One region of the Bradyrhizobium sp. STM 3562 genome, then DNA from elsewhere that is predicted to be linked to it. Evidence: riboswitches for the same ligand, from Rfam matches in the RefSeq annotation. Region 1 holds a riboswitch; the other holds the start of a gene.
What was found. Region 1 has a riboswitch for cobalamin ahead of metE (5-methyltetrahydropteroyltriglutamate--homocysteine S-methyltransferase). Riboswitches for the same ligand answer to the same signal wherever they lie in the genome.
Positions count from the first base shown of each region.

Region 2: linked by a shared signal. The riboswitch ahead of P6U23_RS31470 (DUF1636 family protein) and the one ahead of metE (5-methyltetrahydropteroyltriglutamate--homocysteine S-methyltransferase) in region 1 are both predicted to bind cobalamin.

Region 1 is NZ_CP120694.1:6,221,430-6,232,018, forward strand. It holds gene nifK (nitrogenase molybdenum-iron protein subunit beta) at 1-154, opposite strand, end outside; gene nifD (nitrogenase molybdenum-iron protein alpha chain) at 217-1,719, opposite strand; gene P6U23_RS28775 (4Fe-4S binding protein) at 3,101-3,295, opposite strand; gene P6U23_RS28780 (xanthine dehydrogenase) at 3,769-4,620, shown strand; gene metE (5-methyltetrahydropteroyltriglutamate--homocysteine S-methyltransferase) at 5,470-7,815, opposite strand; cobalamin riboswitch at 7,919-8,121, opposite strand; partial or broken gene P6U23_RS28790 (ABC transporter ATP-binding protein) at 9,462-10,589, shown strand, end outside.
Region 2 is NZ_CP120694.1:6,813,466-6,824,054, forward strand. It holds gene cobN (cobaltochelatase subunit CobN) at 1-1,252, opposite strand, end outside; gene cobW (cobalamin biosynthesis protein CobW) at 1,252-2,301, opposite strand; gene P6U23_RS31470 (DUF1636 family protein) at 2,298-2,672, opposite strand; cobalamin riboswitch at 2,766-2,989, opposite strand; gene cobO (cob(I)yrinic acid a,c-diamide adenosyltransferase) at 3,029-3,685, shown strand; gene P6U23_RS31480 (cobyric acid synthase) at 3,693-5,141, shown strand; gene cobD (threonine-phosphate decarboxylase CobD) at 5,210-6,175, opposite strand; gene cbiB (adenosylcobinamide-phosphate synthase CbiB) at 6,186-7,109, opposite strand; gene cobU (bifunctional adenosylcobinamide kinase/adenosylcobinamide-phosphate guanylyltransferase) at 7,258-7,761, shown strand; gene cobS (adenosylcobinamide-GDP ribazoletransferase) at 7,775-8,545, shown strand; gene P6U23_RS31505 (AMP-binding protein) at 8,553-10,139, shown strand; gene P6U23_RS31510 (winged helix-turn-helix domain-containing tetratricopeptide repeat protein) at 10,225-10,589, opposite strand, start outside.

The sequences.
Region 1 (10,589 bases):
ATTCGGGCGTCTTCGTCCATTCGCGAATACGCTCGACCTCCGCGGGATCGCGGGGATTTTCGAACATCTTCTTTTTGTTTTCCAGCATCTGCTGGTATTCCGGACCGCGAAATAGCTCAAAGTGATCGAGCACGCGTTCTGCATTCTGCGCCATTGGTTAGCCCTTTCAGATATCGTGAGACATGTCGGCTCGCCTCTCGGCAGAGCACCGGCGAGTTATTCCGCAGCCAAGAGCCTCGGCTTGGCGGCATCCTTCCAGGGCGCCTTGGTCTTTTTCCAGATGGGTGAGTTGATGGCCATGTCCATGTCTCGGGCAAAGATCGCAAAGCCGTCGTAGCCGTGATAAGGCCCCGAATAATCCCAAGAGTGCATCTGCCGGAATGGCACACCCATCTTCTGGAACACGTATTTTTCCTTGATCCCCGAGCCGACCAGATCCGGCCGGATTTTTTCGACGAAGTGCTCGAACTCGTATCCAGTGACGTCGTCGTAGATCAGCGTGCCATCCTTCACATAGTGTTGTGCGGTTCGTTGATAATCATCGTTATGCGCGAACTCGTAGCCCGTGCCGACCACCTCCATGCCGAGGTCTTCATAGGCGCCGATCACGTGACGGGGACGAAGTCCGCCTACGAACAGCATCACACTCTTGCCCTCCAACCGCGGGCGATATTTTGCGATGACCGAGTCCACAAGCGGCTGGTACTTCGCGATTACCCTCTCGGCGCCTTCCTTAATCTTGTCGTCGAAATACCCCGCGATCTTGCGTAATGATTCCACGATCTTGCTTGGCCCGAAGAAGTTGTATTCGCACCAGGGAATTCCGTACTTCTCTTCCATGTGACGCGAAATGTAGTTCATTGAGCGGTAACAGTGCAGCACGTTCAGCTTCGCCTTTGGCGTGGCCTCGAGCTCGGCCAGGGAGCCATCACCCGACCACTGCGCGATCACGCGAAGCCCCATTTCCTCCAGCAAGATACGGGACGACCATGCGTCGCCGCCGATATTGTAGTCACCTATAATTGCGACGTCGTATGGTGTCGGTTCGAACCTCGGCCTATTCTCTGGCGTGAGCCTGTCGAATATCCAATCGCGCACAGCATCGTTGGCAATGTGGTGGCCTAGCGACTGTGATACGCCGCGGAATCCCTCGCAGCGGACTGGCACAATGGTCTTGCCGCCATATTCTTTCGATTTCGCTCGAGATACAGCGTCGATGTCATCGCCAATCAGACCGATCGGGCATTCGGATTGGATAGTAATGCCATTGTTTAGAGGGAACAGCTCCTGGACCTCGTCAATCAGCTTTATGAGCTTCTTGTCGCCGCCGAAAACGATATCTTTTTCCTGAAAGTCGGAGGTGAACTGAAACGTCACGAAGCTATCGACGCCGGTCACGCCCGTGTAGTAATTGCGCCGCGACCCCCACGAGTACTGTCCACAACCGACCGGGCCATGGCTGATGTGGATCATGTCCTTGATTGGTCCCCAGACCACGCCCTTGGAGCCGGCGTAGGCACAGCCGCGGATCGTCATCACCCCGGGAATAGATTTGATGTTGGACTTCACTCCGCAATCCGACTTGCCGGCCTCGTGAACGTTGAGGTGCTTGGCGCGCCGTTTCGCCGTCTTCTCCGGATAGACCTTCAGCACCTCCTGGATCAGCTCCTTGTTCCGGGCCTTGATTTCCGCGATGCTCTGGGCTTTGGCGAGACTCATGCTTATGTCCTCAAAGATTCGCCGCTATCGATGCGGCTTTCGCCCGAGAGTTTTGCAACGAGCATGCCAGCAGGATCAGGGTACAAAAATGGGAGCATTCAGAAGCAGATAGCGCGCCACTGCGGGCCCAGAGAAGCTGTTGTTGCAAACCTGACATCCGACCGCCTCCCGAAAACGTCTCACCTGGTCTGTCCGCAACGAAACAATGGCGCGGCCCGCTCGCTCGATTTTGCACTCATGCTTGCGGACATAGCGCTCAGTGCGAGAACCGGCGCTTAAGGTTGATCCTCAGGAACTGTGGCAGCCGATCATGCCCTTGCTAAATCCGCCCTTCGACCAGGCTGCTGCCTCGACCGCGAGGAGAGAGCGTCGTCCGGGGACGGCAAGGGCCGAATTAAGATCTGCGGTAGCGAGCGCATTCGACATCTGGCCGATCGCGATCGGCTCGGTGCGGGCATCAGAAGATTCTCGACCTCCTCTAGGGCGCAATGCTGCCACATCGACGGCGCCCGTTTAATCACCGCGCCAGGGCCCTCCTTAGCGAAATGCCACGACACGATCTTGGAATCGTGCTCCATGCTCTCGCCGATATTTGGCTCGGCCTCGGATTCGAGCTTGATCGACCGGTAACGTTGCGGGCGAAGATGATTTCCTTGATTGCGGCGGGCATCGTACGTACTGCGCCACCTTCGCCTGCGCGTACCCTCATAGGCCTGCGTTACGGCATTGGGCGAGAGGCCGTAATGCACATTGGCACATTCGCTGGCATAGACCTGCTCGAGCGCTCAAGCACCGCTCCCGGCATCTGGGACTAAGCGGCATTATCAAGCTAGACCAGGAGCTTACGGTCAGACACGCCGGAAACTCCTCGCGCAAGAGCATCACATCGTAAGCGCCGCTGAGAACAGGCGGATGTTGCTCATCGCTACACCTCCGGCCGCCGCTCCTGACTGGCGAGCAAGCCGCGCAGGTTGTCCTTAGCTATTTGCGCGACGGCATCCCTGGCCAGGTCTGCATCAGGAGCGCGCCTGCACCTGCTTCGGGAGTACGCGCGTCCCTCAGATAGAACAGGAGGCCGCCCTCAACATTGCGTCACGCGGCGCAGCTCAAGATCCCCAGCTCCGGCTTGTTGTCAGCTTCCGCCTCGTCGGACAGCGGCAGGGCCCGCTTGATCACTTTTGCCTCTCCATTCCGCTGCGCCACCAATAATGCCGTTATCTCAGGTCGGGGCGCCCGCGTCTGCGTTCTCGCAAATGCGAGGGCATCGCTTGTAAGCTCGGCATCCGATAATCGCCAAGATCACGAGGCGAACTACAAAGGCTCCGGCAGCAGGTACCCCTTCAATCCGGCCGCGGGCCGCTCGCCTTTTTGTCGGATGTCCTTATGCCTGCACGCACGTGTCGGGCACTGGACAGACATCCGCGCATCGCGGCGTCTCGGATTGCCCTTCGCATTGGGTGCACTTCTTTGGGTCAATTACATAAATGTCGTTCTTGAGGCTGATTGCTCCGTTGGGGCATTCGAATTCACATGCGCCACAGACGGTGCACTGGGACGCAATTATCTTGTAAGCCATACAGTTCACTTCCTCGAGAATGATGCGGAACGCCCTCTTCCATTCAAGGCTCGTGCCAGAGGCTGCGCCTGCACAAGTCGCTTGCTGTTTCATCTCGCAAGCTGTCGTCGGCCAACACGTGTCGGTTCGGACACGCTCTCCTCGATGTGCGTCACGCGAAAGATGGCCTCATCCGAGCAGGTACCGCTTTCATGTACCCACCATACAGCCGGATGAAGCACTGACCCTAGCCACGCGGAATCCTCAACTTCGTCCCCTGCTGAATCCGAACTCGACAACTTGGGCCTTCGGCATCGCCGTGATCCACAACGGGCAAAAGCAAGAGCACCGCCGATCTGACCGGATCGAAGTGACTGCCCGCCCAGGCGAAACGTGCTGTCATTTGGCCCGTCTGTTGCTGCGATCAGAACCTCGCGGGAAGGGCTTTGCGGGATGCCGAGTATAGCACGCAAGTATGAGGCGAGTTGGCTCAAATGTCTTTGGAAATTGATCGCCGGAAAAGGCGTTTCGATGTCATTCTCGGCACCAACGAGATTGCGTCCGCTATTGCGGTCCAGCTCGCGCGCGCCGGCGATTGCGTATTGCTCTCCTATGATCCAGATCGACCCGTGCTTCGTCGAAAGATGGCCTTCCATGACGCGCTCTTTGCGGGCAGCGCCCAGGTCGAAGATGTTCTGGGTGAACGAGTTGACGATAGGATCCAAGTCCTGAAAGCGGCTCGCGAGCACGGCAGCAGGAGAGCGTCCGTTCTTGTGTCTAGGCTCGGTATTTTCGACCTGCTCCCAATTGCTCCTATTGACGTACTGATCGACGCGCGTCTGCAGAAGCGCGCTGTCAGCCCCGATCTGCGGCGCCTCGCGGCACTGTCAATCGGCGTCGGTCCTGGCTTTTCCGCAAGCTCAAACTGTGATGTGGCGGTCGAAACCCGACCCGGCAAGATCGGTCTCGCCGACCAGGACAGTTGGACCGAGGCCCCCGATGGAATTGCAAGCCGGCTGGGCGAGCGCGGCGCAGAGCGCTTTGTCTATTCAAAGATCGCCGGCCGCTGGCAGACGTCGGCCGAAATCGGCACACCGATCTACAAAGGTCTTGTAATCGGTCATCTATCGGGGATGCCCGTGGCGGCGCCCCTCGATGGTATGCTACGCGGGATCGTACGTGATGGCACCGAGGTTCCTTCGGGAGTGAAGCTCTTGGAGGTTGACGCGCGCGGCCCGTTGGCGCGATGGACTGGCATCGACAACCGCGGCCGGGCAATCGCGAATGCGACATTAAACGCAATTTGCCGAGGAGCGGAACGTCTGAAGCAGAATCGGTTGCGGTAAGACCGTTAGCCATGCCCTTCCCGCGCCGCTTAACATGCACGATGATATTTCCAAGCAACACTCACAAGTTTTCGCTATCGGAAGCGTTCTGTGCCGCATCAACTTGAACGACTGGGGATTAAGTCAAAATAATTCTACTCCGACGGCTCGGCGTCATATGGCCTAAGCACATTTGTTGTATTTGCCGCTGTGACGGTCTGCAACCGTGACCTCCCTGCTCGCGCAACGAAATCGACTATCGGGACGGCGAGCTTGATCGACTTTTGTTTCCGGATAACCGGTTAAGCAGGCCGAACGACGACACGGTAGTCCATCTTTTGCGTGAATTAGCCCACATGATCTCTCGAAAATCCCTGCGCGCCAGTCAATCTGCTGTCTTGAGAGCGGTGCTGGAAGATGCTGTGAAAATGGTACCGGAAGCACGGTACAGTTCGTCATTGAAGGCGTGCCTTGCTGAAAAGATTCTAACCTTAGCGGCAGCCGGTGAGACGAACCCGACTGTCTTAGCACGTCTCGCCGTCCGCACCATGCAGGAAACGTGTACGACTTGTTATGGCTGCGGCAGACACCACGTGCCTAGTCGCGTCGAATTGAGGAGTGGATCACTTCCATCGTGAGCTCAGGTCGATCAACGTTGTACTTCAGCCAGACGCGAGCTCTTGGCGCGTTAAGTCATCATCGTGCAGAGCTTAACGCCCGCCTAGCAGATCTACCTTGATGATGCGTCGCAAGGTATAGTGGGCGTCTGCCGATGCCCTAGTCATCGGCAGGTGTCGCTTAGTGCCTAGCTGACAGCATAGAGCGCACAAATCGAGAAGTGCAATCATGCCGCACGAACTCCGCTCCGAGCTAGGTCTGCGGGGTCAAGATAGCCCGCAAATGACGTGCGGCGGCAACCATGTTCGCCAGTGCGGGGCGCACCTCCTCCCATTGACGTGTTTTCAGTCCGCAGTCGGGATTGATCCAGAGCTGCGCATCTGAGAGCCGCTGCCGAGCCAACATAATGAGATTTTTCATCTCCTCGGGTTCCGGTATGCGCGGTGAATGGATGTCGTAGATGCCGGGCCCGATCCCGTTCGGGTATTTGTATGCTTTGAAAGCATCAAGCAATGCCATCTTCGACCGTGACGTTTCGATCGAGATGACGTCGGCATCCATCGCTGCGATCGCATCGATGATATCGTTGAACTCGGAATAGCACATGTGGGTGTGGATCTGGGTTTCGTCGGCAACACCCGACGAGCAAATGCGGAAACTGTCCACTGCCCAATCCAGATAGGTCTTCCACTGCGATTTGCGCAGCGGCAGTCCTTCCCGTAGGGCGGCCTCATCGATCTGGATCATGGCGGCGCCCGCCTTTTCAAGATCGAGCACCTCGTCCCGAATAGCCAGTGCGATCTGCTGGCAGACTTCCTTGCGAGATATGTCGTCGCGGACAAAGGACCAGTTTAGGATCGTCACGGGTCCTGTTAGCATCGCCTTAACCGGCTTTTTGGTCAGCGATTGAGAATAGCGCCACCACTCGACCGTTATCGGCCTCGGCCGAGACACGTCTCCAAACAATATGGGCGGCCGGACGTAGCGCGAGCCATATGATTGAACCCAGCCGTATTTGGTGAACCTGAAGCCGGACAGGTGCTCACCGAAATATTGCACCATGTCGTTCCGTTCAAACTCACCATGCACGAGCACGTCGAGCCCGATCTCTTCTTGCCAGCACACTGCTCGCGCAGTTTCTTCTTTCAAAAACTCTTCATATTGCTCGTCATTCAATTTTCCCTTGGCATGGGCAGCCCGGGCATTGCGAACATGCACTGTCTGCGGGAACGATCCGATCGTCGTCGTTGGAAATATCGGCAGATCGAACCGTGCCCGCTGGACGTCGGCCCGTTTTGCGGATGGGGTCAGGCGGCGACGCATGCTCTCATCAATCGCAACCATTCGCCGGGCGACAGCCGCACTGTGGATGATGGGCGAGGTTTCGCGAGCAATGGCTGCGGCCTCCGACGCTGCCAGCGCATCGGCCACCGCGGCCCGATCGCTCCCAAGTGCTCTTCCCAGAGTTGACAGTTCCTCGATCTTCTGAACCGAGAACGCCAGCCAGCTCTTCACGTCCGAATCGAGATCAGTTTCAAGCTTCACGTCGATCGGGACGTGAAGCAGCGAGCACGACGGCGCGATCTGAACGCGGTGCATGCCCAGCTTAGCGAGCGCCGGAGTCAGCCGGTCCACCAATGCCGGAATGTTAGAGCGCCAGACATTCCGGCCATCAATCACGCCGAGCGAGACCACGAGATCACCGCGAGCACCAGCGGCGATTGCGCTCAACTGGTCTGGAGCCCGAACGAGGTCGACGTGCAGCCCGGCAACGGGCAAGGCCAAGGCCGTCTGGAGGTTGTCGCCAATCGTGCCGAAATAGGTGACCAGCATGATTTTAAGATCGGGCACAGCCTGGGCCAAGTGCACGTAAGCCCGGTGCAACGCGGCCCGGGATCCTTCATCGAGGTCCAGGACCAGAGTTGGCTCATCGAGCTGAACCCATTCAGCACCGCGCCTGGCCAGTTCGCGAAGGACCTCAACATAGACCGGTAGCAGTCGATCAAGCAGCAATAGTGGATCGAATGCTGGATCTGCACTCTTGCCGAGCTTCAGGAAGGTGACGGGACCGATCAGCACGGGGCGCGTCTGATAACCAAGGCACTTTGCTTCCTGATATTCCTCGATCGGCTTTCGGGAGGACAGCTTAAAACTCTGGTCACTGTGGAATTCCGGGACCATGTAGTGGTAGTTGGTGTCAAACCATTTGGTCATGTTTTGGGCTGGCGCACCGTGGCCGTGATGGGTCTGGCTGCAGTTCGCGTGTTGGTCATCGTCTTGCGCGCCTCGCGCCATGGCGAAGTACGTCTTGAGAGATGGTGGACCCGCGGTCCAGCCGTAAATCTCGGGAATCGCGCCGACCATGACGCTCGTATCGAGCACATGGTCATAAAGCGAAAAATCGTTAGAGGGTATCACGGTCACGCCAAGCGATTTCTGCCGCGCCCAATTGGCTATCCGAAGGCCCGCCGCCGCATCAAGAAGCTGCGCTTCGCTGGATTTTCCACTCCAGTAGCTCTCAAGTGCGAATTTGAGTTCGCGACGCGGACCGATGCGCGGCGTACCGAGCGTGGCGACAGGAAGTGAAAGGATAGACATAGCTTCAACCCCATGATTTGGGGGCAAAGGCCATGGCGGACGCATGCAGGGGAAGTCGCGCGGGCGACGGCTGCTTGGCGCACCACCGGGACACCCCGCCCGTGGACGAATATGTTGTCGGGGCAGGTCTCCTGGCTTGCGGGTCGTCGCTACTGTCCGGCCTTCCCGAAGCCGCTTGGCTTCAGTGACTTTTGTTGGACAGCGGCTCGCCGTTTACAGTTGCGGGGGCAGCGCCGGCATTGCACCGGCTTCCCTCTTAGCTCCGGACCAGGTGCAGCCCGGAGAACCACGACGCGCTCGATTATCTGCAAAAGCACCGTTCCGTCAAGCTCCTCGCATTAGCAAGCACTCCTTGCATGAAATAGCTGGACCATGCGCTGATCGAACTTCTCATAATCGGCTTGATGATGAAGGTTCATCAAATAGATCCTGGGGCTTGATCCCGTTGGGTGATGAAGGTCATCGCTGCGCGCCAATTGGTGCACGCCCTCGAGCGGCCTCACGATCGCGATCGCATCGGTCGAACAGTCGCGCTACGCCCGACCATAAGGTCGTTTTTGAGAGCCTGCTATCCAGCGCTTGCACCCAATTCGACGAGATCAAGGCATGTTCATGGCGCCAGCGGGTGGATCCAGCCCGGTCTCCCGATCAGAAACTTAGAGATGAACGCCAAGTTTCCGTTCGGCGGCACGCAACATCAAATCAGCTTTCTGGCGGCGCGAAACCGCAATTCTTGTTCAAATTCTGACAGCCGCACTAAAGCCCGTCCGGTTCAAAACACTGCTCGCCGTGGAGCGCCGTTGAGCTAATTCAAGCGGAATCAGGCGCTTAATGGGCGCAGACGATGCTGGCACGGACGTTGCTACTAAGGTTCAGCAATGCTGAATGAGTGCTGACTGCACACAGACGCGAGACGGGCGATGCTCACTTTCCTTGAACCCATGTGCCGCGCTCGTGAGAGAAACAACTTTTTGCTTGTGAGTTCGTCCATCGTGGCGCTTAGGTCGGCGGCACCGACATTCGCTGCGGATGTCGCTCGGCAGCCGGCCTACATCAAGGCACCCCCCCTTGGTCGCTGCCGCGATCACAGATCAGGTAGCACAAAAATGTCGCGCAAGCTCTGGCAATAACTTCGGAGAGTAACGTGGTGCTGGGCTTAGAATGCCCAGCTCCTCCATGGAGGCGGAGAACTGGCTTCGTGGCCAGCCCCTCACGAGCTTCCTCGTCAAATTTGGAGCAGCTTGGTGCGCACCGTGTCTGGCGGCGCTGTCCCATCTGGTGCAGATGCAAGAGAAATACAGGGATAGCCGAGTTGAGACCCTCGGACTCGCAGCTGTCCATGCTTCTGCAGACGGGGAAAGATGGAAGACGTCGATCGTCCATGCCTGGCTCAGACAAGCTCTCGAACGGATCGCGCAAGGCTGGCCGATGTCTCAGATCCATGCTCTCAGCGCGACGAACCCGCAAAGCGTGAGCCGCTTCAGCCAAACGCTTACGCAAAGAATGGGTGAAATGGGTAGGAGATTCCGGCCGCAGCCCCCACACTCAGGGCATTTATCGCGTCCCTTCGACCGCGCGCTAAGCATTGGGCACATCGGGTCTGGATCGAAGACTTTTAGAGGGCGTGCGGCACAAAACCTAGCGCCATGACAAGCGAAGATGACAAACGATCCGCCGCAATCCGCCTGGTTCTCCCGTTTGCGGTGGAGCATTGGCTGAAGCAGCCAGTCCGTGCCACGATCATCCTCGTCGGCTTCTTAGGGGCAACGGTCGCCGACCTGTTGATGCCGGTCTATTCCGGCCGTCTGGTGGATGCATTGACGTCGGGCCCCTCCGACCAGGCGGCGCGACATGAGGCGCTGATTGCGTTCGTTGGTACCCTCGCGCTTGGTCTGCTCTCGATTGTATTGCGGTTTATGGGCTTGCGGGCGATCGTGCCGTTCACGCTGAAGAACATGTCGGATGTGGGCCGAGACGCCTTTATGCGCGTGCAGCGGTTCTCAACCGACTGGCACGCCAACTCGTTCGCCGGCTCGACCGTGCGCAAGATCACCCGCGGCATGTGGGCGCTCGACCTGCTTAACAATACGATCTTTATGGCACTGTTGCCGTCGCTCGCGGTGCTCGTCGGCTCGACGATCCTGCTCGGTCTGCATTGGCCCGTGCTCGGCGGCGTGATCGGCCTCGGCGCGGTGATCTATGTCACGTTGACGGCGGCATTCACGATCGGTTACATCGCGCCGGCGGCGCGCGTCTCCAACGCTTGGGACAGCAAAGTCAGTGGCACGCTGGCGGACGCGCTCACCTGCAATTCTGTAGTGAAATCCTTCGGCGCAGAGGCGCGTGAGGATGCGCGGCTTGGCATTGTCCTCAGACGCTGGCGGGCGCGGGTGCAGCGCACCTGGCTGCGCTCCAACGCCAGCAGTGCGGTGCAGCTCGTCATCCTCTTGTGCTTTCGCGCTTCGGTGATCGGCGGCGCCATCCTGCTGTGGATAGCGGGGCGCGCCTCGCCGGGCGACGTCACCTATGTGTTGACGTGTTATATCATCATCCACGCCTATTTGCGCGACCTCGGCATGCACATCAATAATCTGCAGCGCTCAGTGAACGACATGGAGGAACTGGTCACCATCCATGGCGAGCCGATCGGCATTGTCGACGCCCCCGACGCCAAGCCGATCGACATTCACGGTGGAAGGATCACGTTCGAGGACGTCACCTTCCTCTACGGCGGGGATCGCGCGCCGCTCTACGACGGATTGTCCATCAACATT
Region 2 (10,589 bases), 590 kb from region 1:
CGCTCGCGACATCGAAATCGGCATCAGCAAGATCCGACAGCAGAACGTCGGTCGAGGCCAGTGCATCCAGCCCGACCGCGTGCGCGATCTGATGCGAGCGGCCAGGATAGCTCGAAAGGATAATGACAAGCCGTTTATCGCGGTTTGGCAGCGCTGCAAGACGCGACCATGCCGCCACGCGATCGACCGCGGCATTGACACGCGTTGCGTCGGGCTGATGCGAGGCTAGCGCAATCTGCAGATCGCCGTCGCGAGCGCCTTGGGACTTGAAGCTGACAACGCCAAGAAAGATCCGGCCGTCGACCTCAGGCAGCACCACATGCATCGCAAGGTCTGCCGCCGACAGCCCGCGCAGCGAGGCCGCCCAGTCCTCGCTGCGCGCGGTGGACAGTGCCACCTGGAAAACCGGGCAGGAGGCGGCATCGAACGGCGTCGTGCCGTCATCGGCCATTGCCGAGAACGCGGTTGCATTGATGATCGCCGCAGGCGCACGCCCGGCGAAGTGACGCTTCAGCCAGTCGGCGACGCCCCTGCCCTTCAGCGACGGCACAAAGGCGCCATAGGCCTCAAAGCCCTTGTCCCGGAGCGCAGTGATCAGCGCGTCCACCGGCGCGGTATCCGCCGCCGTCACATAGGCGCGATAGAAGGTGACCAGCGCATGCGGCTTCCCCTCCGATTCCGGCAGCGACAACAGCACGCCCCGCGCGGGATCGTAAAAGCCCATCTCCGGAATTTTCACTTCTCCCGGCACGGGCCCGGCGTAGAGACCAGCGGCCAGCGCAAGCTGGGCAATCGCGGCCTGCGCCGCCACCGCACCGCCGGTGTCGCACAGCGCCTTGAGCTGCCGAAGCGTCGAGCGCGGCAAGGTCGAGAGCGCATCCAGCCGCGGATCATCTCGCCCATCCGCCGGCAACACGGCGAGCGCGATGCCCTTCTTGCTTGCAAGCTCATGCAGCGCGGCAAGACCATAGCTCCAGTAGGATTCCCCGCCGATCAGCCGCACCAACACGCCGCGCGCATGGCTGAGCGTTCGTTCGATGTAAGTATCGACGGACAGCGGATGGCGCAGGCCGGCAAGATTGGCGAGCCGCAGCGAGGGCAGGCTTTCCCGCCCGCGCCGCCACCCCGCGGCAAAGGCCGCAAGATCGCTGTCGGAGAACGAGAGCATGACGAGATCGCCCGGCTCCTGCGCGAGATCGACAGGAACGGCGGTCTCCTCAAGCCCGTGGCTCTCGCGAAAGACGACGTGCATCAGACGGCAAATCCCGAAAGGCCGAGCCCCGCCTTGATCGCGGCTTCATCTATGTCGCCCTGCTCGCCGATCAGGACCAGCTTCGAGCGCCGCGGCGCTGTGCCCCAGGGACGATCGAACTGATGGCGCACGCGCTCGCCGACCGCCTGCAGGAGCAGGCGCATCGGCTTGCCCGCAATGGCGAGATAGCCCTTGGCGCGCAGCACGTTCTGTTCACGTGCGAGATGCCCGACCGCGCGCACCAGCGCGTCGATGTCGGTGATTTCTGGCAGTTCGACGACAACCGAGGCGAAATCATCGTGCTCGTGCTCCTCCTCGCCGTCATGATGCGAGGGGCGCGCGGCGAGATCGTCTTCCGCCGCCGCATTCAAGCCGAGAACGACCTGCGGATCGATCGCACCATCGGTGACGGGCAGCATCGGCAGCGGCCGCGGCGCTTCCGCCGCAATGAGCTGCTTTGCCGCAGCAACACCGGCTTCGCCGGCGAGGTCGGCCTTGGTGAGCAGCACGATGTCGGCGCAGGCGATCTGGTCCTCGAAGACTTCCGACAGCGGCGTCTCATGATCGAGGCTTTCATCCGCCGCCCGCTGCGCATCGACTGCGGCCGGATCCGGCGCGAAACGCCCAGCCGCCACCGCCTCCGCATCGGCGAGCGCGATCACGCCATCGACCGTGATGCGCGACTTGATCTCGGGCCAGTCGAACGCCTTCAGAAGCGGCTTCGGCAGCGCGAGCCCTGACGTTTCGATCAGGATGTGATCCGGTTGCACGTCGCGCGCCAGCAGGCTCTGCATGGTCGGGATGAACTCGTCCGCCACCGTGCAGCAGATGCAGCCATTGGCGAGTTCGACAATATTCTCCTCGGGACAATTCGCGTCCGCGCAGGATTTCAGGATTTCACCGTCGACGCCTTCGCTGCCGAACTCGTTGACCAGCACGGCAAGCTTCTTGCCATTCGGATTGGCCATGAGATGCCGGATCAGCGTGGTCTTGCCCGAGCCGAGAAAGCCCGTGATCACGGTGACGGGGATTTTGGCGAGCGACGTCATTCGGCGGCCTCCGGCAAGCTCACGATCGGGGGAATACGGGCAAGCGACTGCTTGCGGAAAACCTCGGGCCGCGACCGCCAGGGCACGATGCCGTCCGCGGCCGCCGCATAGGCCGCGGCGCCCGCGATCACGTCCCGTGCATTGGCATGCGACAGGCGGCCATACACATAAGACCAGCGGCCAGGCGCGCTGAGCGCGACCGAACAGCCTTGGCTGCAGGCGGAAAGACACTCGACCGGCACGAGGTTGACGCCCTCAGGCACACCTGCCTCAAGGATGGCGTCGCGCAGCCGCGCGCCGGGCGTCGGCTCGTCCTCCGGTAAGGTTTGACCTGCGCGGCAGGTGATACAGACATGAAGCGTGACGGCCATCGCCTTCCCTTTACGTTCCGGCGGAGGCGATGAGGCGCACGAACCAACGGCAGAGGGTTCGCTCCCCGTCGCGGAACACCCCGTCCGCCGGTCTTCGAAAACACAAGCGCTGGCAGGTCTCCCGGCTTGCGGAGCAGGACTCTTGGATCAGGTCCTCCGATCCCCGCCTTCCCGATTCTCGGGAAGAGAATCAGTGGCAATTGGGGACCTCTCCGGTCACGGTCGCGGGGGCGGCTGCGCTTCGGGCCAAATTTTTAACCCTATCGCATTCCCTCTTCGCCTGTCGTAGGACAGGAACCAGCGCGGGCGGAGCATTTGCTCAAGCGCGCCGCTTGTCAAGCCGAAGGAGTGAATCGATGGCTTCGGAACATGATTTGGCCGAGAGTACACGAGAAACCGCCGCCGACGCCGACCTCGACGCGCGCCACGCCACCAAGATGGCCAAGAAGAAAGCCGCCCGCGATCGCATGATGGCGGAGAAAAGCGGCGAGAAAGGCCTGATCATCGTTCACACCGGCGCGGGCAAGGGAAAATCCTCCTCCGCCTTCGGCATGATCGTGCGCGGCGTGGCGCATGGATTGCCTTGCGCGGTCGTGCAGTTCATCAAGGGTGCGTGGGATACGGGCGAACGGCGGCTCCTTGCCGGCCATTTCGGCGAGTTGTGCCAGTTCTACGCCATGGGCGAGGGCTTTACCTGGGAAACCCAGGACCGCGCACGGGACATCGCCGCCGCGAAGGCCGGTTGGGAAAAGGCCAAGCAATTGATCCGCGACGAGCGGCTGCGCATGGTCGTGCTCGACGAGATCAACATCGCGCTGCGCTACGACTATCTCGACATCAACGAGGTCGTGGAATTCCTGCGCGATTCGAAACCGCCGCTGACGCATGTCGTGCTCACCGGGCGCAACGCCAAGCAGGAGCTGATCGATCTCGCCGATCTCGTCACCGAGATGACGCTGGTGAAACATCCCTTCCGCTCCGGCATCAAGGCGCAGCCGGGCGTCGAGTTCTAGGCTTCGCATGGCGCGCGCATTGATGATCCAGGGCGCGGGCTCCGACGTGGGCAAGTCGCTCATCGTCGCCGGGCTCGCGCGGGCAGCGAAGCGCCGCGGTTTGCGCGTTCGCCCCTTCAAGCCGCAGAACATGTCGAACAACGCCGCGGTCACGACGGACGGTGGCGAGATCGGCCGCGCGCAGGCATTGCAGGCGCTGGCCGCCGGGATCGATCCGCAGACCGATATGAATCCGGTGCTGCTCAAGCCGGAAACCGATGTCGGCGCGCAGGTGATCGTGCAAGGCCGCCGCATCGCGACCTTGCGCGCGCGCGACTATGCCAGGCTGAAGCCTTCGCTGATGCCGGCAGTGCTGGAGAGTTTTGGCCGGCTGAAGCGGGAGGCCGATCTGGTGCTGGTGGAAGGCGCCGGCAGCCCCGCGGAAGTCAACCTGCGCGCCAACGACATTGCCAATATGGGCTTTGCGTGCCGCGCCGACGTTCCGGTCGTGCTGGTCGGCGACATCGACCGCGGCGGGGTGATCGCGCAGCTCGTCGGCACCAAGGCGGTGCTCGAACCGGGCGATGCGGCGATGATCTCAGGCTTCATCATCAACAAATTCCGCGGCGATCCCACCCTGTTCGATGACGGTTATCGACTGATCGAAGAGCGCACCGCCTGGCGCGGCTTCGGCGTCCTGCCCTATTTTGCCCGCGCGCGCGAGCTGCCGGCGGAAGATGCGCTCGGCCTTGGCGAAGCGCGCAAGCCGGGGCGCACAAAAATCGCCTTTCTGGCGCTGTCGCGTATCGCCAATTTCGACGACCTCGATCCGCTCAAGCTCGAGCCCGAGATCGATCTCGTCATGGTGCGCCCTGGCGAAGCCATTCCGGGCGATACAAAGCTCGTGATCCTGCCAGGAGCCAAATCGACGCGCGGCGATCTCGATTTCTTGCGCGCGCATGGCTGGGACATCGACCTGCTGGCGCATCATCGCCGCGGCGGCCATGTGCTCGGCATCTGCGGCGGCTACCAGATGCTCGGCAAAAGCGTTGCCGATCCCGAAGGCATCGAAGGGCCTGCCGGCGAGACGCCGGGGCTCGGATTGTTGGACGTCACCACCGTCATGACGCCGGAAAAGGCGCTCACCCGCGTCAAGGCCGTGCATGCGGCGACTGGTCAAGGGCTTGATGCTTACGAAATCCATATCGGCCGCACCGAGGGGCCAGACCTCGCGCGGCCCTTCTCCTTCGTGAACGGCGCGCCGGAGGGCGCGGTCTCTGCCGATGGACTCGTCCACGGCACTTACCTGCATGGCCTCTTTACAGCGGATGCATTCCGCCGTGCTTTTCTCGCAGGACTCGGGATCGAGGCTTCAGGCGAACAGTACCGGGCGCGAATCGAGAGCGCGCTAGACGCGCTGGCCGATCACATCGAGCGTCATCTCGATGTCGATGGTTTGCTACGGCTTGCGCGGTGATGGCTTGACCGTCTTGAGCTGAGCCCATTGCATCTCTCGCCGTCATCCCTGAGGTGCCGTAGCGCGCTTTAGCGCGCAAGCGCCGCGGAAAGTCGCTGCCATTCCGCCTCATCACCCGGCAAGCCAAGCCGCAGCCAGGACGGCCTATCCTTGAAGACGCGCGACCAGATGCGCGCGCGCGCAAGCCGCTCTTGAGCGAGCAGACCATCGCCAGTCTCATAAAGGCGGAACAGCGGCGTGCCGCCGAGAAGTGCCCACCCCACCCCGCGCGCTAGCTCATCCAGGCGAGCGGCGTCCCGAACGAGGCGCGCACGCGTCGCGTCGGCCCATTGCCGATCCAACAGCGCGCGCCGCCCGATCTCGATGGCGACGCCCGAGACCGGCCACGGCCCCGACATGCCGGCGAGTGTCGCAATATCAGCCTCGCAACCCAGCACGAAACCGAGTCGCAAGCCGGCCAGGCCATAGAATTTGCCGAAGGAGCGCAGCACCAGAAGCCCGCGCTGTCCGGCGCGCGGCGCCAGCGAGAGTTCCGGCATCACGTCGCCAAAGCTCTCATCGACAACAAGCCGGCCGACGCGCACCGCCAAGGCCGACAATGTGCTTGGATCATGTCGGCGTCCGTCCGGATTGTTCGGATTGACGATGATGGCGAGATCGGCGCCGTCGAGCGCTTCGAGATCCGAGACAGCTTCCACCTCCCAACCCGCCATCCGCAGCACGTGGCCAAACTCGCCATAGGTGGGGCTGAGAATTTTTGCGCAGCCAGGCGGCGCGAGCCGCGGCAATAGCTGGATCGCCGCTTGCGCGCCGGCCGTCGCGATCATGGGCGCGGTGGTGTCATACGCCTGCCGCGCGGCCTCATGCAGCGATTCGATCTGGGCGCGCGAAGGCAGCGCGTTCCAGAGCTGCGGCGACAATTCCGGAATCGGATAGGGCAGACGATTGATCCCGGTGGAGAGATCGGTCCAATCCGCGAGCTCGCCGCCGAAGCGCGCGCGCGCGAGATCAAGATTTCCGCCGTGGTCGATCATGCGAACAGGCTTACACCAAGGCGACAACGACAAGAAGCCCCGCGCAGCCAATCAAGGCGCGAACATAGAGCCTTAGAGCGGAGGCAACGTCATCGGGTCGGGGATCCCGCGCCCCGCCGTTCAACCAGGGTTCATCGGCAAGTACGCCGTGATAGATGCGTGGCCCGCACAGCCGCACGCCGAGCCCGCCTGCGACCGCCGCTTCCGGCCAGCCCGCATTGATCGAGCGGTGATGGCGCGCATCCCGCCCCATACAGCCCAGCGCCTCGGCCGGTCGCGCCGAGAGCAGCGCAAACAGCACAGCGGTGAGGCGCGCCGGCACGAGATTGGCGATATCGTCGATGCGCGCCGCGGCCCAGCCGAACCATTCGTGCCGCTGATCGCGATGGCCGATCATGGAATCCAGCGTGTTGATCGCCTTGTAGGCGACGATGCCGGGCAGCCCGAACAGCGCGCCCCAGAAGATCGGCGCCACCACAGCATCGCTGGTGTTTTCCGCCAGGCTCTCGATCGCGGCCCGGGCGATCCCCGCCTCATCCAGCTTGCTCGGATCGCGCCCGACGATCATCGACACGGCTTGGCGCGCGGCGGCGACATCGCCGGCCTGCAAGGGTCCTGCGACCGCGGCCACATGCTCGTGGAGCGAGCGCAATGCAACGAAGGGCCAGGCGAGCACGCCCACCAGCAACACCTGACGCCAGCCCGAGCCGATCGCGATCTGCAGCGCGAACGCGAGCGCGCCGGCCAGACCGACGACGAAAAGAGCGGCGAAGACGCCCGCAATGCGTCGCCTCCAGGGCGGGTCATGGTCCCTGTTCCAGGACTTATCGAGCGCGGCGATCAGCCGGCCGAGCCAGGTGACGGGATGACCGATACGCGCGTAGAGGCTGCCGGGCCAACCCAGCACGCCATCGATCGCCATTGCAACCAGCATTGCTCCCGCAAAACCCACTTCGGTCCCCCGCGTTGCCTCCCACTGATGCGCAAGAATGCTTGTCTTCCGCAAGCCCCATGGCTTCCGAATTAGGCCTTTGTCATCGGGGCAGGATTGGATTACTGCGATGGCGGACGCGGAGGGCCAGATGCCAATCATCCTCATCACCGGCGGTGCACGATCGGGCAAGAGCACGCGGGCGGAACAGCGCGCGCTCTCCTTCCCCGGCAAGCCGGTCTGTATCGCCACCGCCGAAGGGCTGGATGAGGAGATGCGCGCGCGCATCGCAAGACACCGCGCCCGGCGCGGCAACGACTGGATCGAGCGCGAAGTCCCGATCGAGCTGGCGGCTGCGCTCGAGGGCTCCGACGGCGCCGGCGCACGCCTGATCGATTGCCTGACGCTATGGCTCTCCAATCTCATGCACGCGCAGCGCGATTGGCGCATCGAGGGCGACATGCTCGCAGCCGCGCTCTCGCGACAGCGCAGCCCGGTCGTGCTGGTGACCAATGAAGTGGGGCTGGGCATCGTGCCCGACAATGCGTTGGCGCGCGAATTTCGCGACGCGGCCGGGCTCCTCAACCAGGTCATCGCGCGTGTCGCCGATGAGGTGGAGTTCGTCGTGGCCGGCTTGCCGATGCGGGTGAAATAGCGAGGCAGCGAGCATGGAGCGCGAAGAGGGGCTGCGAAGTTTTGTCCAGGATTTGCGGATCGCCGTCACGCTTTGCACCCGACTGCCGGTCGGATCGCTCGTATCGGTTGCGGACGGCGAAGTGGCGCGGGCAAGCTGGGCCTTCCCGGTCGCCGGGCTGCTCATCGGCCTGCTCGGGGCCGTGACCTATTGGCTCGCGAGCCGTCTGCACATCCCGCCGCAGTCCGCCTCAGTGCTGGCGCTTGCCGCAACCATCTCGTTCACCGGCGCGATGCATGAGGACGGGCTGGCCGACACCGCCGACGGTTTTGGCGGCGGCAAGACGCGCGAGCGCAAGCTGGAGATCATGCGCGACAGCCGCATCGGCACGTTCGGCGCCTGCGCGCTCGGCGTGTCGCTGCTGCTCCGCTGGAGTGCGATCGCGAGCTTCGATGACTGGCATTCGGTGGCGGTTGCGCTTGTGGTCGCGCACGGCGCAGGGCGTGCGGGGCTACCGGCCTTCATGCGCTTGCTGCCGCCGGCGCGCGCGGACGGGCTTTCGAGCGGCGCCGGCCAGCCGCCGATACAGAGCGTTGTGATCGCGCTTGGCCTTGGCGTCATCGTGCTGCTGATCGGCTTTGGCACAGGAGCGACGCTGATCGGCTGCCTCGCGGTGGCGGCGATCGGGCTGCTGCTCGCGCGGCTCTCGCGGTCCCAGATCGGCGGCCAGACCGGCGACGTGATCGGCACCTTCGAACAGATGGCCGAGGCCGCACTTCTCCTGACGGGCGCCGCGCTGTTATAAACGCTTCATGTCGAGCGCCCCTCCGTCCCTGACCGCGTTTTTGGAAAACGCCGCGCCCGCCGAACCCGCTTTCGTGTTCGACGGCAAAGCCGTTTCTCATGGGGAGTTCGCGCAGCGCGTGGAACAAACGGTTGCCTGGCTGGCCGCGCAAGGCATCGGCCGCGGCGACGTGATCGCGGTATGGCTGGTCAATCGCCTGGAATGGCTGGCTCTGTTGTTTGCCGCGGCAAAGCTCGGCGCGATCGTTGCGGCCCTCAACACGCGCTATCGCAGCGCCGAGGTCGCGCATGTGCTCGCCCTCTCCGGCGCAAAACTGCTCGTCAGCGAGGCCTCGTTCCGCTCGATCGACTTTGCCGCGATCCTCGGCGGGATCGACAAAGCCGCCGTGCCGGAGCTTGCCCGCATTACAGTGGTCGGCGCGGGAGAACTGGAGAGCGCCTGGCCGTGCCTGCGCTTCGATGCGTTCGAGAGGCCGTATCCGGCAGCCCCATTGCCGCCGCCGGATGTCGATGCGCCGGTGCTGCTTTACACCACCTCCGGCACGACCAGGGGACCCAAGCTGGTCGCGCATTCGCAACGCACCCTCGCCAGCCACGCCCGCGCGGTCGCAACGGCACTCGCGCTGGTGCCGAAAAAGCATTCGCTGCTGGCGATGCTGCCGTTCTGCGGAACTTTCGGCATGACCGGCGTGCTCGCCGCCTTCGCGGCCGGCATAACGGCCCATGTGCTCGATGCGTTCGAGCCGGCAGCGGCACTGCGGGTGCTCGCGGAGGCTAAGATCACACACAGTTTCGGCTCGGACGAGATGTTCCGCCGCATCCTGGCGCTGACAGACATGCCGCGTCCTTTCCCAACCGCGCGGCTTTTCGGCTTTGCGGCGTTCCAGCCCGGCTGGCGCGAATTCGCCGAAGCCGCCGCAGCGCGCGGGCTGCCGCTCTACGGGCTCTACGGCTCGAGCGAGCTGCAGGCACTGTTCTCGATCGGCCGCAACAACGCGCCATTCGCCGAGCGCATCGAATGCGGCGGCTGGCCGATGTCGCCCGACGCCATCGTCCGCGTGCGCGATCCGGAGGGCGGCGGGCTCGCCGCGCCCGGCGTCTCCGGCGAACTCGAGATCAAAGCGCCCTCGCGCTTTCTCGGCTACTTCCGCAATCCGGACGCCACGCGTGAGGCGATCACCGCGGACGGCTTCTTCCGCACCGGCGATGTCGGCCGGCTGCGCGGCGATGGTTCGTTCATCTACGAGACGCGGGGCGGCGACGCCATGCGGCTCGGCGGCTTCCTGGTCGCCCCCGGCGAAATCGAGGACGAGCTCAAGGCCTGCGCCGGGGTTGCGGACGCGCAGGTCGTCGGCGTCGAGATCGGCGGCCAGCCCCGCTGCGCAGCCTTTGTCATTGCCGAGGGCGATACGCCTCCGCAGCCGGAAGCCTTGACCGCGCGTTTGCGCGAGCGGCTCGCGGGCTACAAGGTTCCGGCCCGCATCTTCTTCATCGACGCCTTCCCCGTCACCGAAAGCGCCAACGGCGTGAAGATCCAGCGCAACAAGCTGCGCGCGCTCGCAATGGAGCAAATCGCGAGCGTGCCATCGCGCTAAGGAGCATCCGCCGATCAAATTGCGGAGCCGGACGAGCGCCGTCAACCAAGCCCGCCAAATGAGCCGACTTGCCGGGCGGTGCTGTTCAAGTCAGCCCGGCACGGCGGAAGCCTTCGAGATAGTGCTGTCGATCGGCATCGAACTTCCATGGCAGCTCGTTTGCGATCCAGGCGAGCGAGATATTTGGCTGGGAGCGACGCAGTTCCTGCAACGCGGCGCGTGCCGCGTCGAGATCCCCTGCCATTCCGGCAGCGACCGTCAGAACCCGGTACGCGCCCGTAAGATCACCGCGCTGACGGACGGCCTCGCGCGCAAGGGCGATTGCTTCGTCATACCTGTTCTCCACAAAACGTGCATAAGCGGCGATCCCATGGTAGATCGCAAGCGACGGATCGCGCGGGCTATGCCGGATCGCGCGCTGCGCCGCTTCGTAAGCGTGTCCCGGCCGTC